4 regions of the Streptomyces aquilus genome follow, and region 1 is predicted to be linked to each of the others. Evidence: riboswitches for the same ligand, from Rfam matches in the RefSeq annotation. Region 1 holds a riboswitch; each other region holds the start of a gene.
What was found. Region 1 has a riboswitch for cyclic di-AMP ahead of EJC51_RS39540 (M23 family metallopeptidase). Riboswitches for the same ligand answer to the same signal wherever they lie in the genome.

Region 1 (4,259 bases):
GCCGCGGCCACACCAGCCACCAGCACCTGCCCTGGGTCGCCCTCGACACCGACGCCGGTGAGGAGCGCGGCGAGGTCTACGCCTGCGCGCTCGGCTGGTCGGGCTCCTGGCGGATCGCGGTGGCCCAACTCCCCGACGCGCGCGTGCAGATCACCGGCGGTGCCGGGTACGACGAGTCGGGGCTGCTGAGGCTGGCGGCGGGTGAGTCGTTCACGACCCCCGTCTTCGCGGGGCTGTGGAGCGACGGCGGCTTCGGCGGCGCCAGCCGCGCGTGGCACGCCTACCAGCGGACGTACGTCGTCCCGGACGCCGAGCAGGACCGTCCGGTGCTGTTCAACTCCTGGGAGGCCACCGAGTTCGACATCTCCGAGGAGCAGCAGGGGAACCTCGCGCGGCGGGCCGCGGCCATCGGCGTCGAGCTGTTCGTCGTGGACGACGGCTGGTTCGGCGCCCGCACCAGCGACCGCGCCGGACTCGGCGACTGGACGGTCAACCGCGACCGCTTCCCGGGCGGCCTGAAGCCCCTCGCCGACTACGTGCACGGGCTCGGGATGCAGTTCGGCATCTGGGTCGAGCCCGAGATGGTCAACCCGGACAGCGACCTGTACCGGGCACACCCCGACTGGGTGCAGTTCCAGCCGGGACGAAAGCGGACGGAGCTGCGCAATCAGCTCGTCCTCAATCTCGCGCGCGAGGACGTCCAGGAGTACCTGTGGGGGCAGCTCGACGCCCTGCTGTCCAGCGCCCCGATCGACTACGTGAAGTGGGACTTCAACCGCTGCTTCACCGACGCGGGCTGGCCCGGCGACGCCTATCCGCAGCGGCTCTGGGTCGACCATGTGCACGCCTTCTATGCCCTGTTGGACCGGCTGCGGGCCGCCCACCCCGGCGTCGCCTTCGAGTCCTGCTCGGGCGGCGGCGGCCGCATCGACCTCGGCGTCCTGGGCCGTACGGACCAGGTGTGGACCTCCGACAACACCGACCCGCTCGACCGGCTCGCCATCCAGCACGGCTTCAGTCAGATCCACCCCGCGCGCGTGATGGCGGCCTGGGTCACCGACAGTCCGAACGCCATGCTCAACGGCCGGGTCAGCTCGCTGCGCTTCCGCTTCGTCAGCGCCATGGCAGGGGTGCTCGGTGTCGGCGGCGACCTCACCCGGTGGAGCGAGGAGGAGCTCGCCGAGGCCCGCGAGTGGGTGGAGCTCTACAAGGACATCCGGCCGCTCGTGCAGCGCGGCGACCAGTACCGGCTCCGGGCGCCGCAGGGCGACGGCCTGAGCGCCGTGCAGTACGTCCTCGGGGACGAGACCGTCGTCCTGGCCTGGCTCCAGTCGCAGCGGTACGGCGAACCCGTTCCGGCGCTGCGGCTGCGCGGGCTCGACCCGAAGGCGTCGTATGAATGCCGTGAAACGGGCGAAATTCACAGAGGTGCCGTATTGCTGCATCACGGGCTGCGGGTGGGATTGCGGGGCGATCTGGATGCGGCAGTTCTACGGCTGCGTCGCATCTGAGCTTTCTGTCCGAATTGGTGGCTTCCGTAGCCTTCATTCCAACTCGCTCTGGAATAAGGGAAGCTGTGCGAACGGCACGTGAGCAGCGTCATATCGGTGACCCTGAGTCGTTCGTCATGTTCACGTAATTCGCTGTCAAAAGCTGGGTGATTGCGTTCCGGGAAGGCCCGCCAAAACACGGAGGGTGACCGTGAATTTCGCGGCGGATCAAGAGGAACGCAATCACCCTGGAACCTCTTACTTGTCCCTTTGCGTCTTCCTCGCTTACGTTCGCCACCAATCCGGACGGACGCCCAATCCTGCCGCCGACCGGAATCCGCACAACTCACCCGTGAACGGCAGGAGCGGGGGACCCACAGGTACAACCGCCTGGACCGGTCTTCCGGAACAGGCTTGGGGTTAAGTCGCACCTCGGTGCGTCCGGACATCTCCAGTCCGCACCCGACAGCTCACCTCGCAGGCGCCGGAGAGGAATTCGCCATGCCCGCGAAGGGTAAGCACCGCCGTCCGAAGTCCCAGCGCCTCACCCGCTCGATCGCCGTCGCCGGAACCGGTGGCGCCGCACTCGCCCTGCCTCTGATGGGGGCCGCAGGCGCCCACGCGGCCACCGGTCAGTCCGTGGCGCAGTCGGTTTCGGAAAAGGCCGTCCGGTCCGTTCCGGTCGCCGCGAAGACGGCCACCGAGAAGGCCACGCAGAAGAAGGGCGCCGCGAACACCGCGACCGTGCGCACCTATTCGGTGAAGGCCGGTGACTACCTCTCGAAGATCGCCGACGAGCAGAACGTCACCGGCGGCTGGAAGAAGCTGTACTCGGACAACCGTGAGGCCGTCGGTTCCGACCCCTCGCTCATCCACCCCGGCCTGAAGCTCACGCTGGGCAAGAAGGCGGCGGCGAGCACGGACAGGTCCGCCGGCTCCGAGAAGTCCACGAGCACCGAGAAGTCCTCGTCCTCCTCGAACGCGACGACCGCCACCCAGAGCAGCGAGTCCGCCGGCACCGGCAGCTCCAGCGGCTTCACCCTGCCCGTCTCCGGCGCCACCGTCGGCACGGGCTACCACGTGGCCGGCAGCATGTGGTCCAGCGGCTACCACACGGGCGTCGACTTCGTCGTCCCGACCGGCACCTCGCTGAAGGCCGTGGGCGCGGGCACCGTCGTCTCCGCCGGCTGGGGCGGCGCGTACGGCAACCAGGTCGTCATCCGGCTCGCCGACGGCTACTACGCGCAGTACGCCCACCTGTCCGCGCTCTCGGTCTCGGCCGGCCAGACCGTCACCGAGGGGCAGCAGGTCGGCCTCTCCGGTGCCACCGGCAACGTGACGGGTCCGCACCTCCACTTCGAGATCCGGACGACGCCGGACTACGGCTCGGACATCGACCCGGTCGGGTACCTCCGTTCGAAGGGCGTCGCCGTCGGCTGACGCTCCCCCCGATGCCACCGAAGGCCGGATCCCGATCCCCGGGTCCGGCCTTCGGTGTCGGGTCTTGCCGTTTCATGATCGGTTCATTGCGGTCTTGTGGCGCGGCTGCCCAAAGCGTCGACAGGGAGGCGAGGGTGGGACCACAGTGATCTCCGAAGCGATGCAAGCGCTTTCTGACCGTCATGGCATCCGCACCCGCATCCGGAGGTCCCCGTGCCCGGCGTCGACCGACGCACCGTCATCAAGGGCGCCGCAGCCGCGGCCGCCGCGGCCCAGTTCTCCTGGGCACTGTCCCGCACCGCCGCCGCGGCGGACGCCGACGACACCGAACTGCACTGGCTGGAGGGCTCGGCGCCCGACGTCCACGCCGGTGCCACCTGGGGCGTGCCGTGGGCGCGCGGGGCGTACCGGCCGGAGCAGTCCTTCCGGCTGACGACCGCCGCGGGCGACGACGTCCCCGTCCAGAGCTGGGTCACCGGCTACTGGCCTGACGGCTCGGTGAAGTGGACGGCGCACGCCCTCGCACCCGGCGCGCCGAAGGCCTCCGCCTACAAGCTCGCGGCGGGCACTCCGGCCGCGCCGGAGCAGCAGGTCACGGTCACCCGGTCCGCGGGCCGCGTCGAGGTGTCGACCGGCGTCATCACCGCCGTGTTCGGCGCCAAGGGCTCCGACACCGTCGTACGGAGTGTGCGGCGCGGGTCGGCCGAGATCGCCCGGAACGGCAAGCTGGTCGCCCTGCGGCAGGAGTCGGTGCGGGAGGGCGCGGACCTCTCGCACTTCGCCGGCCGGGTCGAGAAGGTCGAGGTGGAGCAGGACGGTCCGGTCCGGGCCGTCGTCCGCGTCGAGGGCCGGCACCGCGACGGCGGGCGGGCCTGGCTGCCGTACACCCTGCGCTTCTCCTTCTTCGCCGGTGCCGACTCCTTCCGTCTGGTGCACACCTTCGTCTGGGACGGCGAGCAGACGCCGGGCTCGGATCAGGGGGACTTCCTGCGCGGTCTGGGCGTCCGCTTCACCGTGCCGCTGAGCGACCGGCCCTACGACCGCCATGTGCGGTTCGCCGACTCCGGCGGCGGTCTGTTCAGCGAGGCCGTCCAGGGCATCACCGGGCTGCGCCGCGACCCCGGAGCGGCGGTGCGCGCGGCCCAGATCGCCGGTGAGCGGCTGCCCGCCACCTCGACCTGGGACCCCCGGGTCGCCGACCGCCTCGCCTACATCCCGGCCTGGGGCGACTACACCCTGACCCAGCCCAACGCCGACGGCTACACCGTCCGCAAGCGCACCAAGGCCGGCTACGGCTGGATCCACGCCGCGGCCGGCCGCCGTGCCGGA
Region 2 (4,259 bases), 3.5 Mb from region 1:
AACTGCCCGCCTACGCCGTGGCCGGCTGGCTCACCCCCGCCGAGCCCTTCGCGCTCAGTTCGATGCGGGCCCGGCGCATCGCCCGCCAGTACGCCCGCCGGCACGCCGGACGGCCCGCCGCGCGGGCGGTGGCGCAGTACGAGGCGTACGCGACGTCGCTGGCGTTCCTGCGGCACCGGGGGCGCCGCGGCCGCGCCGGCGCCGACTTCGTCGTACGGGAGAGGGAGTTGTTGCACGAGCTGTGGGCCCGGCGGGACGTCGCCCGCCCGGCGCTCGACCACGCGGCCCGGACGACGGCACCGCCGGTCCCGGTGGTGGCGGCACCGTGGCCGATGTACGGGGTGTACGGGTACGGCCAGCAGTCGGCGCCGTACCCCGCGTACAACCCCTACCAGACCTGACGAAAGCTACGCGGACGCCTCCGTCAGCCGCTCCACCTCGGCCTCCGTGAGGGTCACCTCCGCGACCTTGAGCAGCGCCGGCAGCTGGTCCACCACCCGCGCCGAGGCGATCGGGGCCGTCACCGTCGGCTGGGCGGCGAGCCAGGCCAGGGCGATCGTGGCGACCGGCACGCGGTGGGCCTCGGCGACGTCGTCGAGGGCGGCGAGGACCTTGCGGCCCCGCTCGGTCTCCAGGTGCTTGCCGGCTCCGGCGGCCCGGGCGCCCTCCACCACCTCGCCGTCGCGGTACTTGCCGGTGAGGAACCCGGAGGCGAGCGCGAAGTAGGGGACGGCGGCGAGGCCGGTGCGCTCCGCCAGGTCCTGGAGCTCGCCCTCGTACGTCTCGCGCGAGACCAGGTTGTAGTGCGGCTGGAGCGCCACGTACCGGGCCAGGCCCTCGCGCTCGGAGAAGGCCAGCGACTTCTCCAGCCGCTCGGCCGAGATGTTGGACGCGGCGATGTGCCGCACCTTGCCCGCCGTCACCAGCTCGTCCAGCGCGCCGATGATCTCCTCGACCGGCACCTCGGGCTTGTCGAAGTGGGTGTAGTAGAGGTCGATGTGGTCGGTGCCCAGGCGGCGCAGGGAGGCGTCCGCGGCGGCCTTGATGTTGGCGGCCCGCAGGCCCTGGAACTCCGGGTGCTGGCTGACCTTCGTGGCGATCACGACGTCGTCGCGGTTGCCGCGCGCCTTGGTCCACTTGCCGATGATGGTCTCGGACTCGCCGCCCGAGTTCCCCTCCACCCAGTTCGAGTAGGAGTCGGCGGTGTCGAGGAAGTTGCCGCCCGCGGCGGCGTAGGCGTCGAGGACGGCGAAGGACTGCGCCTCGTCGGCGGTCCAGCCGAAGACGTTGCCGCCCAGGGAGAGCGGGAAGACCTCGAGATCGGACGTGCCCAGCTTGCGAAGAGAAGTCATGTACGGGATCAACACCTGCGCCGGAAGCCGGTATTCCGTACACAGCGGACCGGCAGCCCTGACGTCGGGGGGTGAGCGTCAGGACCGCCGGGGTTCAGAGAGAGGCGCGCCTCTGAGAGGTCAGGGGTTCAGGCCCTTGCTCCGCAGCCACGCCATCGGGTCGATGCCGGTGTCCGCACCGCCCGGGTGGACCTCCAGGTGCAGGTGGGCGCCGGTCACGTTGCCGGTCGCGCCGACGCGTCCGATGACGTCGCCGGTGCTGACCTTCTGGCCGACGCTGACGCTGATCGAGGACTGGTGGCAGAACCACAGCTCGGTGCCGTCGTCGAGGGTGAGGATCGTGCGGTAGCCGTAGGAGCCGGCCCAGCCGGCCTCCGTGATGGTGCCGCTGTGGATCGCCTTGATCAGCGTGCCCGTGGGGGCCGCGAAGTCGAGCCCGGTGTGGTAGCCGGAGGACCACAGCGAGCCGGCCTGACCGAAGGTCGAGGTGATCGTGTACGAGGAGGTCGGCAGCGTGAACTGCTTGGCGAGCTCGGCGAGGCGCTTGGCCTCGGCCTCCTTCGCGGCCTTCTCCTCGGCGGCCTTCTTCGCCGCGGCGGCGTCGTCGGCGGCCTGCTTGAGCGCGGCGGCCTCGGCCTTCGCGGTCTGCGTGGCGACCTCGGCCTCGGCGGCCAGCTGCGCCTTGTTGTCGACCTGGTTCTGCTGGCTCTCGGCCTGCGCCATGATCCGGTTGCGCAGCGCCTCACCGGCGTCCGAGCCGCTCTCGGCGGTCCGCGTGGCGCTGGTGGCCAGGCTGCTGAGGGCGGTGGCGGAACCCTTGGGGGCCTCGTCGTCACCGCCGAAGACGCCGCCCACGTTGGGCAGGTCGGGGATCGAGATGGAGACCGGCGGCTTGCCGGTGTTGGCGCTGGCCATGCCGCCCGCGCCGACGGCGGCTATGACACCGACGCCCAGGACCGTGGAGCTGCGGGCGAGTCCCCCGCCGCGCTGCTTGGCCACCCGGTGCTTGCCACGCGGCGGGCGGAGGGAGTCCTCGGTGGGATTCCAGACGTCCTGCGGGCCCTCGTCGTGGTGGTAGCTGCCGTAGCCGAAGGCATCGGTGCTGCGCTGGCTCGGCACGTACGGGGCCTCGGGGGCAGGCCGGTTTGACGCCACGTGGGCGTGCTCCTTTCCTTCCTTCTCGCCTACCGGGTTAGCTGACGGGTTCGGAGCAGGAAGGTCTCCTACGCGCGTATAACCGCCGTGCTGCCACGGCGACTTCCGCGTGATTCACCCCAAGTTGGTGGTTCCCCGGTTCCCTTGCGGGATTCGGCGCGTGCGCACGGAGCCGACTCTTGTGACGGCTGGGACGACCGCGCTGCGTTATCGAACGTTAATAGACCCGGGGTACGGATTCCAAGCTGTTCTGCTTGATCATTAACCTTTTTCGGCAGGACGTAGGGGTCATGGCCGGTGAAAAACGGGCGAGTTGACCCCGCCCCCGGAGACCCACAGGAGACTCACAGGTATTGACGGTATGTCAGTTGTTATGCGGAGGGCGCTCGCCTGATCACCGGCCGTGACATCGCCCATGTCTCCGACGGCCGGAAAGGGCCCGGACAACGACTCAGGGCCGGAATCCATTGATCTGGATTCCGGCCCTGGGCCTTCAGTAGCGGGGACAGGATTTGAACCTGCGACCTCTGGGTTATGAGCCCAGCGAGCTACCGAGCTGCTCCACCCCGCGTCGGTGAAACCAGCATACGCCATCCGCGGGACCCCTCGCGCCACCTTTACGTCGCCCCAGCTCACGAGCGGTTCTCAGCTGCCGGGATTGCCCGCGTGGGTCAGGGTCTCCCAGGAGACGAAGAGGTTGTCGGTACCGGCCGGGCGGGTCTCCTCGGCGAGCTTGTGGGCGGCCGGGACGGCCATGCCGAGGCGGTTCTCCAGGTGGTTGAGGGCGACCTCCAGGTCCGGCCCCATGTTCCGGTCCACCTTGCCGCCGCACAGCCACACGGGGGCGGACTCCCCGGCCTGGTACCGGGCGTGGAAGGCGAGGGCGCTCTTGAGCCGGTCCTTCACCTCGCCGTACAGGTCGATGCCCTGGTGCCAGGCGGTCTCGGCGATGTGGGCGGTGGCGGCGACGGAGTAGCCGACGTGCTTGAAGTTGCGGCAGGTCTCCTGGGACATGCCGTCCTTGTACGTCCGCTGCCCGAACCAGTACGTCGTGAGCTTCTGCGGGGTGTTGACGGTCGACCCCTTGGGCGTGAGCGGCAGCTTGCCGTCCTTCGCCAGGTAGAAGTAGGCGGGCACGCGCTCGCGGAACCGTTCCAGGGCGTGCTCGAAGGCCTTGCGGTCCTCCAGGAAGACGGCGATCCCGATGGCCGCGTCGGTCATCACGAGGTCCCAGTTGCCGTTGTAGTCGGGGACCTTGCGGGTGACGGTCGGCAGATACGCCGTGCGCAGCATGGTCTCGAACCGGGCGACCCGGTCCGCCGGCCAGCCCGCGCCGGGACTGTGCCGGACGATCTCGGCGGCCCGCGCCCACGTCGACCCGGCCCACCCGGTCTGCAACCCGGCGTCCTCCTCGGTGTGCCGCCGCATCGTCGCCGACCAGGCGTCCATGATCTCCCTGGCCTTCACGGCGTGCTGCTGCTTGCCGGTGATCCGGAACAGCAGGGCCTGGGTGTAGGCGGCGATGGCGTCCTCGCGCTCCTCGACACAGCCGTGCGCGGGCCGGTCGGCGTGGTCGCCACCGGGGCAGTCGACGCTGGCGTACGGCTCGGGCCGGTACTTGTACGCCCCGTACTTGCTGTCCCGCATGTCGAGGTAGGCCTTGAGCCACGGCTGCTTGCCCGCGGTGACGTTCTTCTTCACGGCCTCCAGCTGCGCCTCGCTGACGAGCACGCCGGGGTGGGTGAAGGCGGT
Region 3 (4,259 bases), 2.4 Mb from region 1:
GCACATCCGTACGTCCTTCCCCTACGAGACGACCCACGAGGACCTGCGCATCCCGCTCCCGGACGGGACACAGCTGTACGCGCGCGTGTGGCGACCACTCACCCAGGAACCGGTACCCGCTCTGCTCGAATACCTGCCCTACCGCCTGACCGACTGGACCGCGCCCCGCGACTTCCAGCGCCATCCCTGGTACGCGGGCCACGGCTACGCCTCCGTGCGCGTCGACGTCCGCGGGCACGGCAACAGCGGCGGTCTGCCGACGGACGAGTACTCGGCGACGGAGCTGGCCGACGGGGTCGAGGTGGTCAACTGGCTGGCGGCGCAGCCCTGGTGCGACGGCAAGGTCGGCATGTTCGGCATCTCCTGGGGCGGCTTCAACTCCCTCCAGATCGCGGCCCTCGCACCCGAGCCGCTCAAGGCGGTCGTCACGGTCTGCTCCACGGACGACCGCTATGACAACGACGTGCACTACATGGGAGGTTCCGTCCTCGCCGTCGACATGCACGCCTGGGCCGCGACCATGCTGGCCTTCGTCTCCCGGCCGCCGGACCCGCGGTACGCGGGCCTGGCCTGGCGGGACATGTGGCTCAAGCGCCTGGAGCACGTCGATCCGTTCATCCACACGTGGCTGGACCACCAGACCAGGGACGCCTACTGGCGGCACGGCAGTGTCTGCGAGGACTACGGCGCGATCGACGCGGCGGTCCTGGCGGTGGGCGGCTGGCACGACCCTTACCGCGACACGGTGCTCAGGCTGGTCGAGCACCTGCCGCCGGACCGGGTCCGCGGGCTGATCGGCCCCTGGTCCCACCAGTACCCCGACCGCGGGCTGCCGCCGGGCCCGGCGATCGGCTTCCTCCAGGAGACCCTGCGCTGGTGGGACCAGCACCTCAAGGGCGTCGACACCGGCGTCCTGCGGGAACCCCTGCTGCGGTCCTGGGTCAGCGACTCCCACCGCCCCGCCACGGTCTACGACACGCTCCCGGGCCGCTGGGTCGGCGAGCCGGCCTGGCCCTCCCCGCACGTCACGACGGTCTCGTACGGCCTCCAGGGCGCCCCTGTCCTCGTCCGCTCCCCGCAGCACACGGGCGTGGACGCCGGGCGTTTCTTCCCGTTCGGGAACGACGCCGACCTGCCGCCGGACCAGCGGGAGGAGGACGCCCGGTCGGCCTGCTTCGAGTTCGCGGTGGGTGAGGAGACGTGGGTGCTGGGGCGGCCCCGGGTGCGGTTGCGGGTGACGTGCGAGGTGCCGCGCGGGCAGGTGATCGCACGGTTGTGCGATGTGGCGCCGGACGGGTCGTCGACGCTGGTCACCCGGGGCGTGCTGAACCTGTCGGCGCGGCACGGGCGGGACCGGGCGGTGCCGTGGGAGCCGGGGGCGAGCGGGGAGGTCGTCTTCGAGCTGAACGGCATCGGGCATGTCTTCCCGCCCGGGCACCGCATCCGGCTCGCGGTCTCCTCCGCGTACTGGCCGTGGATCTGGCCGCAGCCCGAGTCCGACGCCGGCTTCACACTGGACCCGGCGGGCAGCTTCCTCGAACTGCCGGTCAGGACACATGACGTGGACTCGGACACCGGCATCGGCTTCGGCGAGCCCGAGCAGTCGGAACCCCTGGGCGTGAACTACCCGGCCACCCTCGACGAGCCCCGCCCCGAGCGGCTGGTCGTGCGGGATGTCGCCAAGGGCGAGTGGCGGCTGGAGGTCGACCCGCGCTACGGCGGCACCCGCTTCTACCCCGACGGCCTGGAGTTCACCGAGGACGCGCTGGAGACGTACACGATCCAGGAGGCGGACCCGCTGTCGGCCCGCGCCCGTTCGGACTGGTCGATCCGGCTGCACCGGCCGGAGCTGGGCTGGGACACCACCGTCCGCACCCGCTCGGAGATCACCTGTGCGGCGACCGAGTTCCTGACGTCCAACGAGGTGATCTGCACCGAGAGCGGTGAGGTGGTCTTCCACCGGACCTGGGAGAAGCGGATTCCACGGACCGCCGGTTAACCGCCAGTTGAGGGTTGATTGCCCGATTTGCCGTTCTCGTTCTCCGCGGTGAGTTGGCTCACTTCACCCTGCCCTCACCCTGTCCGAAAACCCCGGAATTCCGGGGCGCGCAAGCCGGACACCAAGGTCAACAGGTGCGATCTGTGAATCCGGTACTTGTTTCGGACATGTGCAGTCGCATACGTTCCGGGCCCGGGCGGACGCCGAATCCTGCCGCCGCCCGTAGACCGCTCACCTCACCCAGAGAACTTCACGGCAGGAGCGGGGGACCCAGGTAAGTCGCCGGGCCGGACGTCTTCGGACGCGCCGGTACGGCTTGGGGTGAAGTCATGCCTTCTTCGGCATGGCCGGGCAGCTCCCGCCCGAACCCGACAGCTCACCTCGCAGGCGCCGGAGAGGAACTTCGTCATGCGTCTGTCCCGCAAGCTCGCCGTCACCGGTGCCGCCGTCGCCGCACTCGCCTTCCCCGTCGTCGGCGCGACCACCGCGTCCGCGGCCACCACGACCACGGTCACCGCCACCTCGCTCGGCTACTCCGACACCCTCGACGGCTGGATCCGCGCCTCGCTCCAGGTCATGGCGCAGAACGGCATTCCCGGCACCTACGACGGCATCTACCGCAACGTCATCCGCGAGTCCTCGGGCAACCCCTACGCCATCAACAACTGGGACTCCAACGCCGCCGCGGGCACGCCCTCCAAGGGCCTGCTCCAGGTGATCGACCCGACGTTCAACGCGTACCACGTGGCCGGCACGTCGTGGGACTCCTACGACCCGGTCGCGAACATCACCGCGGCCTGCAACTACGCGGCCGCGGTGTACGGCTCGATCGACAACGTGTACGGCGCGTACTGAGGTCTGCCGAGGGCTGATTGAACAGTCTCTCGTCGGGGACTGCTTGAACAGCCTTTCGCCGAGGGCTGGTTGAAGAGCCTTCCGCAGGGGCCTAGTGGAAGAGTCTTTCGAGGACGACGGCGATGCCGTCGTCCTCGTTCGACAAGGTCACCTCGTCGGCCACGGCCTTGAGTTCGGGGTGGGCGTTGGCCATCGCGACGCCGTGGGCCGCCCAGTCGAACATGGGGATGTCGTTGGGCATGTCGCCGAAGGCGAGGGTGTCCCGCGGGCCCAGGCCGAGGTACTCGGCGGCCAGCGCGAGGCCCGTCGCCTTGGTGATGCCGCATGGCTGGAGTTCGACGGTGCCGGGGCCCGACATCGTCACCGTGGCGAGGGAACCGACGACTCCGCGCGCGGTCGCCGCCAACTCGTCGTCGGTCAGGGCCGGGTGGCGCAGCAGCACCTTGCTGATCGGCTCGCACCACAGGTCGTCGCGGCGGCCCACCCGCACGGCGGGCAGCGTCGGGTGCGGCATCAGATACCCCGGCTCGATGAGCGTGAGCCCGTCGACCCCGTCCTGGTCCACGGCCGCGTACACCTGCCCCACCTCGGCCTCGATCTTGCCGAGCGCGGTCTCGGCCAACTCCCGGTCCAGGGTGACCGACCACAGCAGACGGTCCACGCCGGCGTCGTAGACCTGCGCGCCCTGCCCGCACACCGCGAGTCCGGTGCTGCCGAGGTCGTCGAGGAGCGGCCGCACTCTCGGGGCCGGTCGGCCGGTCACCACCAGATGCCGGGCCCCGGCCGACGTCACCCGCGCGAGTGCGGCGAGCGACCGGTCGGAGAGCGTGTCGTCGCCCCGGAGGAGGGTCCCGTCCAGGTCAGTGGCGACGAGTGAATATGCGGTGGGTGCGGCCATGATCAGAGAATACGGATGGAATCCCCCGGCGACTCGACGCGAACCGGACGGCCGCAGCTTTCACATCCGTCGACGGCGACTCCGGTTGGGAGTTGACGGCGGCTCCGGTTGAGAGTCGGAGGGGAGCCCGCACACCACCGGTTGCGTCGGTCGGTGGGTGAGATGCTCGCGAGATGACCGATCACCCGGAGACCTTCCTGAACCATCTGCGGACCGCCGCGGTCGGCATCCTCGAACGCTTCCCCGAGCAGCTCAGGCCCGAGATCTACGCTCTGTCCTTCCGCATCTGGCGCATCGACGGCGACGACCGCCACCCGTACGTGGCCATCGGCTACAACACCGAGAGCCAGTACGAGCGCGAGAGGTACCCGGGTGACGAGGGCGAGGTCCGCTGGAACTACGCCTACTGGCTCCTCGACGGCTTCGAGATGCTCGGCAACATCCCCGAGGACCCGGTCGGCAGCCGGGTGTACGAGGAGGAGGTCAAGCGGCTCGGCGCCTGGTACG
Region 4 (4,259 bases), 990 kb from region 1:
TTGATGGCCGCCTACCGGCTGCCGCACGACGGCACGCGCGAGGCCGACGCCGCCGACCTGGCGCTGACCGTCCTCGGTGGCGGCGAGTCCTCCCGCCTCTACAACCGGCTCGTGCGCCGCGACCGTACGGCCGTCGCCGCCGGCTTCGGGCTGCTGCGGCTGGCCGGAGCGCCCTCCCTGGGCTGGCTGGACGTGAAGACGTCCGGTGACGTCGAGGTGCCGGTCATCGAGGCCGCCATCGACGAGGAGCTCGCCCGGTTCGCCGCGGAGGGCCCCACGGACGAGGAAATGGAGCGCGCCCAGGCCCAGTTGGAGCGCGAGTGGCTGGACCGGCTCGGCACCGTCGCGGGCCGCGCCGACGAACTGTGCCGCTACGCGGTCCTGTTCGGCGACCCGCAGCTCGCCCTCACCGCCGTCAACCGCGTCCTGGAGGTCTCCGCCGAGGAGGTCCAGGCGGTCGCCAAGGCCCGTCTGCGCCCGGACAACCGCGCGGTGCTCGTCTACGAACCCGTCGCGGGGGAGGCCGCCGAGGACGCGGACCCGCCCGAGGACCCCGAGGCCGAAGCCACCGTCGAAGCCGGCGACAAGAACGAGGAGGCGGCCAAGTGACCGAGCTCGCCACGATGGAATTCCACCCCCAGCCCCAGGCGGGCGAGGCCAAGCCCTGGGCGTTCCCGGCCCCCACGCGCGGGACGCTGCACAACGGCCTCACCGTGCTGCGCTGCCACCGCCCCGGCCAGCAGGTCGTCGCCGTCGAGGTCCTCCTCGACGCCCCCCTGGACGCCGAACCGGCGGGCCTGGACGGCGTCGCCACGATCATGGCGCGCGCGTTCTCCGAGGGCACCGACAAGCACTCCGCCGAGGAGTTCGCCGCCGAGCTGGAGCGCTGCGGCGCCACCCTCGACGCGCACGCCGACCACCCCGGCGTCCGTCTGAGCCTCGAAGTCCCCGTCTCCCGGCTGCCCAAGGCGCTCGGGCTGCTCGCCGACGCCCTCAGGGCGCCCGCGTTCGCGGACGACGAGGTCGAGCGCCTCGTCACCAACCGCCTCGACGAGATCCCGCACGAGCTGGCCAACCCCTCGCGCCGGGCCGCCAAGGAGCTCTCCCGGACGCTGTTCCCGGCGGACCTGCGCATGTCGCGCCCCCGCCAGGGCACCGAGGAGACCGTGCGGAACATCGACTCGGCCGCCGTACGCACCTTCTACGAGAAGCACGTCCGCCCGGCCACCGGCACCGTCGTGGTCGTCGGCGACCTCACCGACGTCGACCTGGACGGGCTGCTCGGCGACACCCTCGGCTCCTGGACCGGCTCCGCGGCCGAGCCGCGCCCGGTGCCCGCCATCACCGCCGACGACACCGGCCGGGTCGTCATCGTGGACCGCCCCGGCGCCGTCCAGACGCAGCTGCTGATCGGCCGTATCGGCGCCGACCGGCACGACCGCGTGTGGCCCGCGCAGGTGCTCGGCACGTACTGCCTCGGCGGCACCCTCACCTCCCGTCTGGACCGCGTCCTGCGCGAGGAGAAGGGCTACACCTACGGCGTACGGGCGTTCGGGCAGGTCCTCCGGTCCGCCCCGGACGGCACCGGTGCCGCGATGCTCGCCATCAGCGGCTCCGTGGACACCCCCAACACCGGTCCGGCGCTGGACGACCTGTGGACGGTGCTGCGCACCCTCGCCGCGGAGGGGCTCACCGACGCCGAGCGCGACGTCGCCGTGCAGAACCTCGTCGGCGTCGCCCCGCTCAAGTACGAGACCGCGGCGGCCGTGGCGAGCACGCTGGCCGACCAGGTCGAGCAGTACCTGCCCGACGACTACCAGGCCACGCTGTACCGGCAGCTCGCCGCGACCGGCACCGTCGAGGCCACCGCGGCGGCCGTCAACGCCTTCCCGGTGGACCGCCTGGTGACGATCCTGGTCGGCGACGCGGCCGCCATCAAGGAGCCCGTGGAGGCCCTCGGTATCGGTGAAGTGACCGTGGTGACGGCCGAGTAGAGGCACGCGCGCGTGAAGGGGCCCTGGTGACTGAAGCGTCACCAGGGCCCCTTAATGTCCGAATAAGGAATGAATTGAAGGCTGGTTGGCTGTTTGCCCTGTGGGATGCGCTACAAATTGCCTGATCCGTTTGGGGATTGAAAGTCGCCCCGCTTAGCGTCGTCCGGGCTGTCCGTCAGGCAGTGCGCCGCGCCCGCGGCACCGGACAGTCATCGCCGAGTCCCCGTACGGCGCGAGCCAGGGGAGCCGGGGACCCATGCAGTCCCTGGGGTGAATCGGACGCCCGCGCGTGAAGCGAGGGGGTCCGTAGGAGACCTTCCTGCTCCGAACCCGTCAGCTAACCCGGTAGGCGAGAGGGAAGGAAAGGATCAGCCTCCACATGGCGTTCACGCGCCCCACCGGGAAGCATCGTGCCCCGAGCCGGATGAAGCGCAGCACCGCCCGCGCGGCGGGGGTCGCGGCCCTCACCACCACCGGCGTCATCGGCACCCTCGCCGCCCCGGCCCTCGCCGCGGAGCCCGCGGTCGAGCAGACCGGACTCATCCCGGTCGTCACCATCGGCGACTCGGTCGCCGACCAGATCGACGCCCAGGCCGCCGCCCAGGAGCAGGCCGCCGAGGAGGCCGCTCAGAAGAAGGCCGAGGAGCTGGCCCGCAAGAAGGCCGCCGCCCAGGCCAAGAAGGAGCGCGAGGCCAAGGAGCGCGCCGCCCGCGCCGCCGCCGAGCGCAAGCGCCTCAACACCTATGTCGCCCCGATCTCGGGCTCGTACATCTCCACCGGCTACAAGGCCGGCGGCGCCGTCTGGTCCTCCGGCAGCCACACCGGCGTTGACTTCCACGCCGCCAGCGGCACCTCCGTCCACGCGGTCGGCTCCGGCACGGTCGTCGAGGCCGGTTGGGGCGGGTCGTACGGCAACAACATCGTGATCAAGATGAACGACGGCACGTACACCCAGTACGGTCACCTGTCGTCCATCGGTGTCTCGGTCGGCCAGACGGTCACCCCGGGCCAGCAGATCGGCCTGTCCGGCGCGACCGGCAACGTCACCGGCCCGCACCTGCACTTCGAGGCCCGGACGACTCCGGAGTACGGCTCGGACATCGACCCCGTCGCCTACCTGCGCTCGCACGGCGTGAACGTCTGAAGCGCGGCGTGAACGTCCGAGGCTCGGCGTGAACGTCTGAAGCGCGGTGTGACCGTCCGACGGCGGACCGCAAGATCTCCCGGAACCCCGGCTCACCGAGCCGGGGTTTCGCCGTTTTCGGCACCCCGCTGTCCAAAAAATATCCATGGATTCCGGTCCGCCATCGGAAATTCCCGTTCCTTGCAATAGAGTCACTGAACACACGTCAATCGTCGACGTTTCACGGGGATTAAAGCGGAGGTCGGTCATGCGTATTCCGGCGCACTCGGTATGCACCGCGATCAGGGACGACATCGTCTCCGGTGTCCACGAGCGCGGCAGCCGCCTCACCGAGGAACTCCTCGCCCGCCGCTACGGCGTCTCCCGCGTCCCCGTCCGGGAGGCCCTGCGCACGCTGGAGGCCGAGGGCTTCGTGGTGACGCGGCGGCACGCGGGCGCGTGCGTGGCCGAACCGACCGAGCAGGAGGCCGCCGACCTGCTGGAGATGCGGATGCTCCTGGAGCCGCTCGGCGCCTCCCGGGCCGCCCAGCGGCGCACCGAGGCGCACCTGAAGGTCCTGCGTGGCCTGGTCAGGCTGGGCCAGGAGCGGGCCAGGCGCGGCAACAGCGAGGATCTGCGCTCCCTGGGCGGCTGGTTCCACGAGACGCTCGCCCAGGCCTCCGGCAGCCCCGCCCTGACCTCGATGCTGACCCAGCTGCGCCACAAGATCTCCTGGATGTACACCGTGGAGGCGCCCGCCAACCCCGTGGAGTCCTGGGCGGAGCACGGCGCGATCGTCGACGCCGTGGCACGCGGGGACGCGGAACGCGCGCGTGCGGTCACCGCGCTGCACACCGAGCGCTCGACCGCGGCGCACCGCCTTCGATTCCGCGCCGCGGGAGATCGGCCCGAACGTGTGAGGAACTCGCAACATCCCGTAAACATGCCGAGCCTGCGGCATTAACACGAGGGCCGTATACAAAGAAGCAGTAATTCGCGGGGAAGTATTTCTGCTGCCCGCGAGAGGGAATTCGAAAGGGCCCGCCCGATAAACTCGGACGAGCCCTTCAGCGGTGCCGTGATTCAGCCGGACCCGATACGGCCCGATAAATCAGACGGTCTCGGGAAGCTCCTCGAGCCCC

Region 2: another riboswitch for cyclic di-AMP. It lies ahead of EJC51_RS23735 (M23 family metallopeptidase); the one in region 1 lies ahead of EJC51_RS39540 (M23 family metallopeptidase).
Region 3: another riboswitch for cyclic di-AMP. It lies ahead of EJC51_RS28665 (transglycosylase SLT domain-containing protein); the one in region 1 lies ahead of EJC51_RS39540 (M23 family metallopeptidase).
Region 4: another riboswitch for cyclic di-AMP. It lies ahead of EJC51_RS35340 (M23 family metallopeptidase); the one in region 1 lies ahead of EJC51_RS39540 (M23 family metallopeptidase).

The regions. Positions count from the first base shown of each region.
Region 1 is NZ_CP034463.1:8,650,575-8,654,833, forward strand. It holds gene EJC51_RS39535 (alpha-galactosidase) at 1-1,511, shown strand, start outside; cyclic di-AMP (ydaO/yuaA leader) riboswitch at 1,819-1,989, shown strand; gene EJC51_RS39540 (M23 family metallopeptidase) at 1,992-2,930, shown strand; gene EJC51_RS39545 (exo-rhamnogalacturonan lyase family protein) at 3,144-4,259, shown strand, end outside.
Region 2 is NZ_CP034463.1:5,189,370-5,193,628, forward strand. It holds gene EJC51_RS23725 (PrsW family intramembrane metalloprotease) at 1-401, shown strand, start outside; gene EJC51_RS23730 (aldo/keto reductase) at 408-1,352, opposite strand; gene EJC51_RS23735 (M23 family metallopeptidase) at 1,473-2,507, opposite strand; cyclic di-AMP (ydaO/yuaA leader) riboswitch at 2,519-2,676, opposite strand; tRNA gene EJC51_RS23740 (tRNA-Met) at 3,005-3,078, opposite strand; gene EJC51_RS23745 (alginate lyase family protein) at 3,153-4,259, opposite strand, start outside.
Region 3 is NZ_CP034463.1:6,211,967-6,216,225, reverse strand. It holds gene EJC51_RS28670 (CocE/NonD family hydrolase) at 1-1,999, shown strand, start outside; cyclic di-AMP (ydaO/yuaA leader) riboswitch at 2,222-2,404, shown strand; gene EJC51_RS28665 (transglycosylase SLT domain-containing protein) at 2,408-2,854, shown strand; gene EJC51_RS28660 (HAD family hydrolase) at 2,946-3,752, opposite strand; gene EJC51_RS48875 (hypothetical protein) at 3,926-4,259, shown strand, end outside.
Region 4 is NZ_CP034463.1:7,660,382-7,664,640, forward strand. It holds gene EJC51_RS35330 (M16 family metallopeptidase) at 1-609, shown strand, start outside; gene EJC51_RS35335 (M16 family metallopeptidase) at 606-1,994, shown strand; cyclic di-AMP (ydaO/yuaA leader) riboswitch at 2,198-2,361, shown strand; gene EJC51_RS35340 (M23 family metallopeptidase) at 2,374-3,138, shown strand; gene EJC51_RS35345 (GntR family transcriptional regulator) at 3,386-4,081, shown strand; gene EJC51_RS35350 (HPr family phosphocarrier protein) at 4,229-4,259, opposite strand, start outside.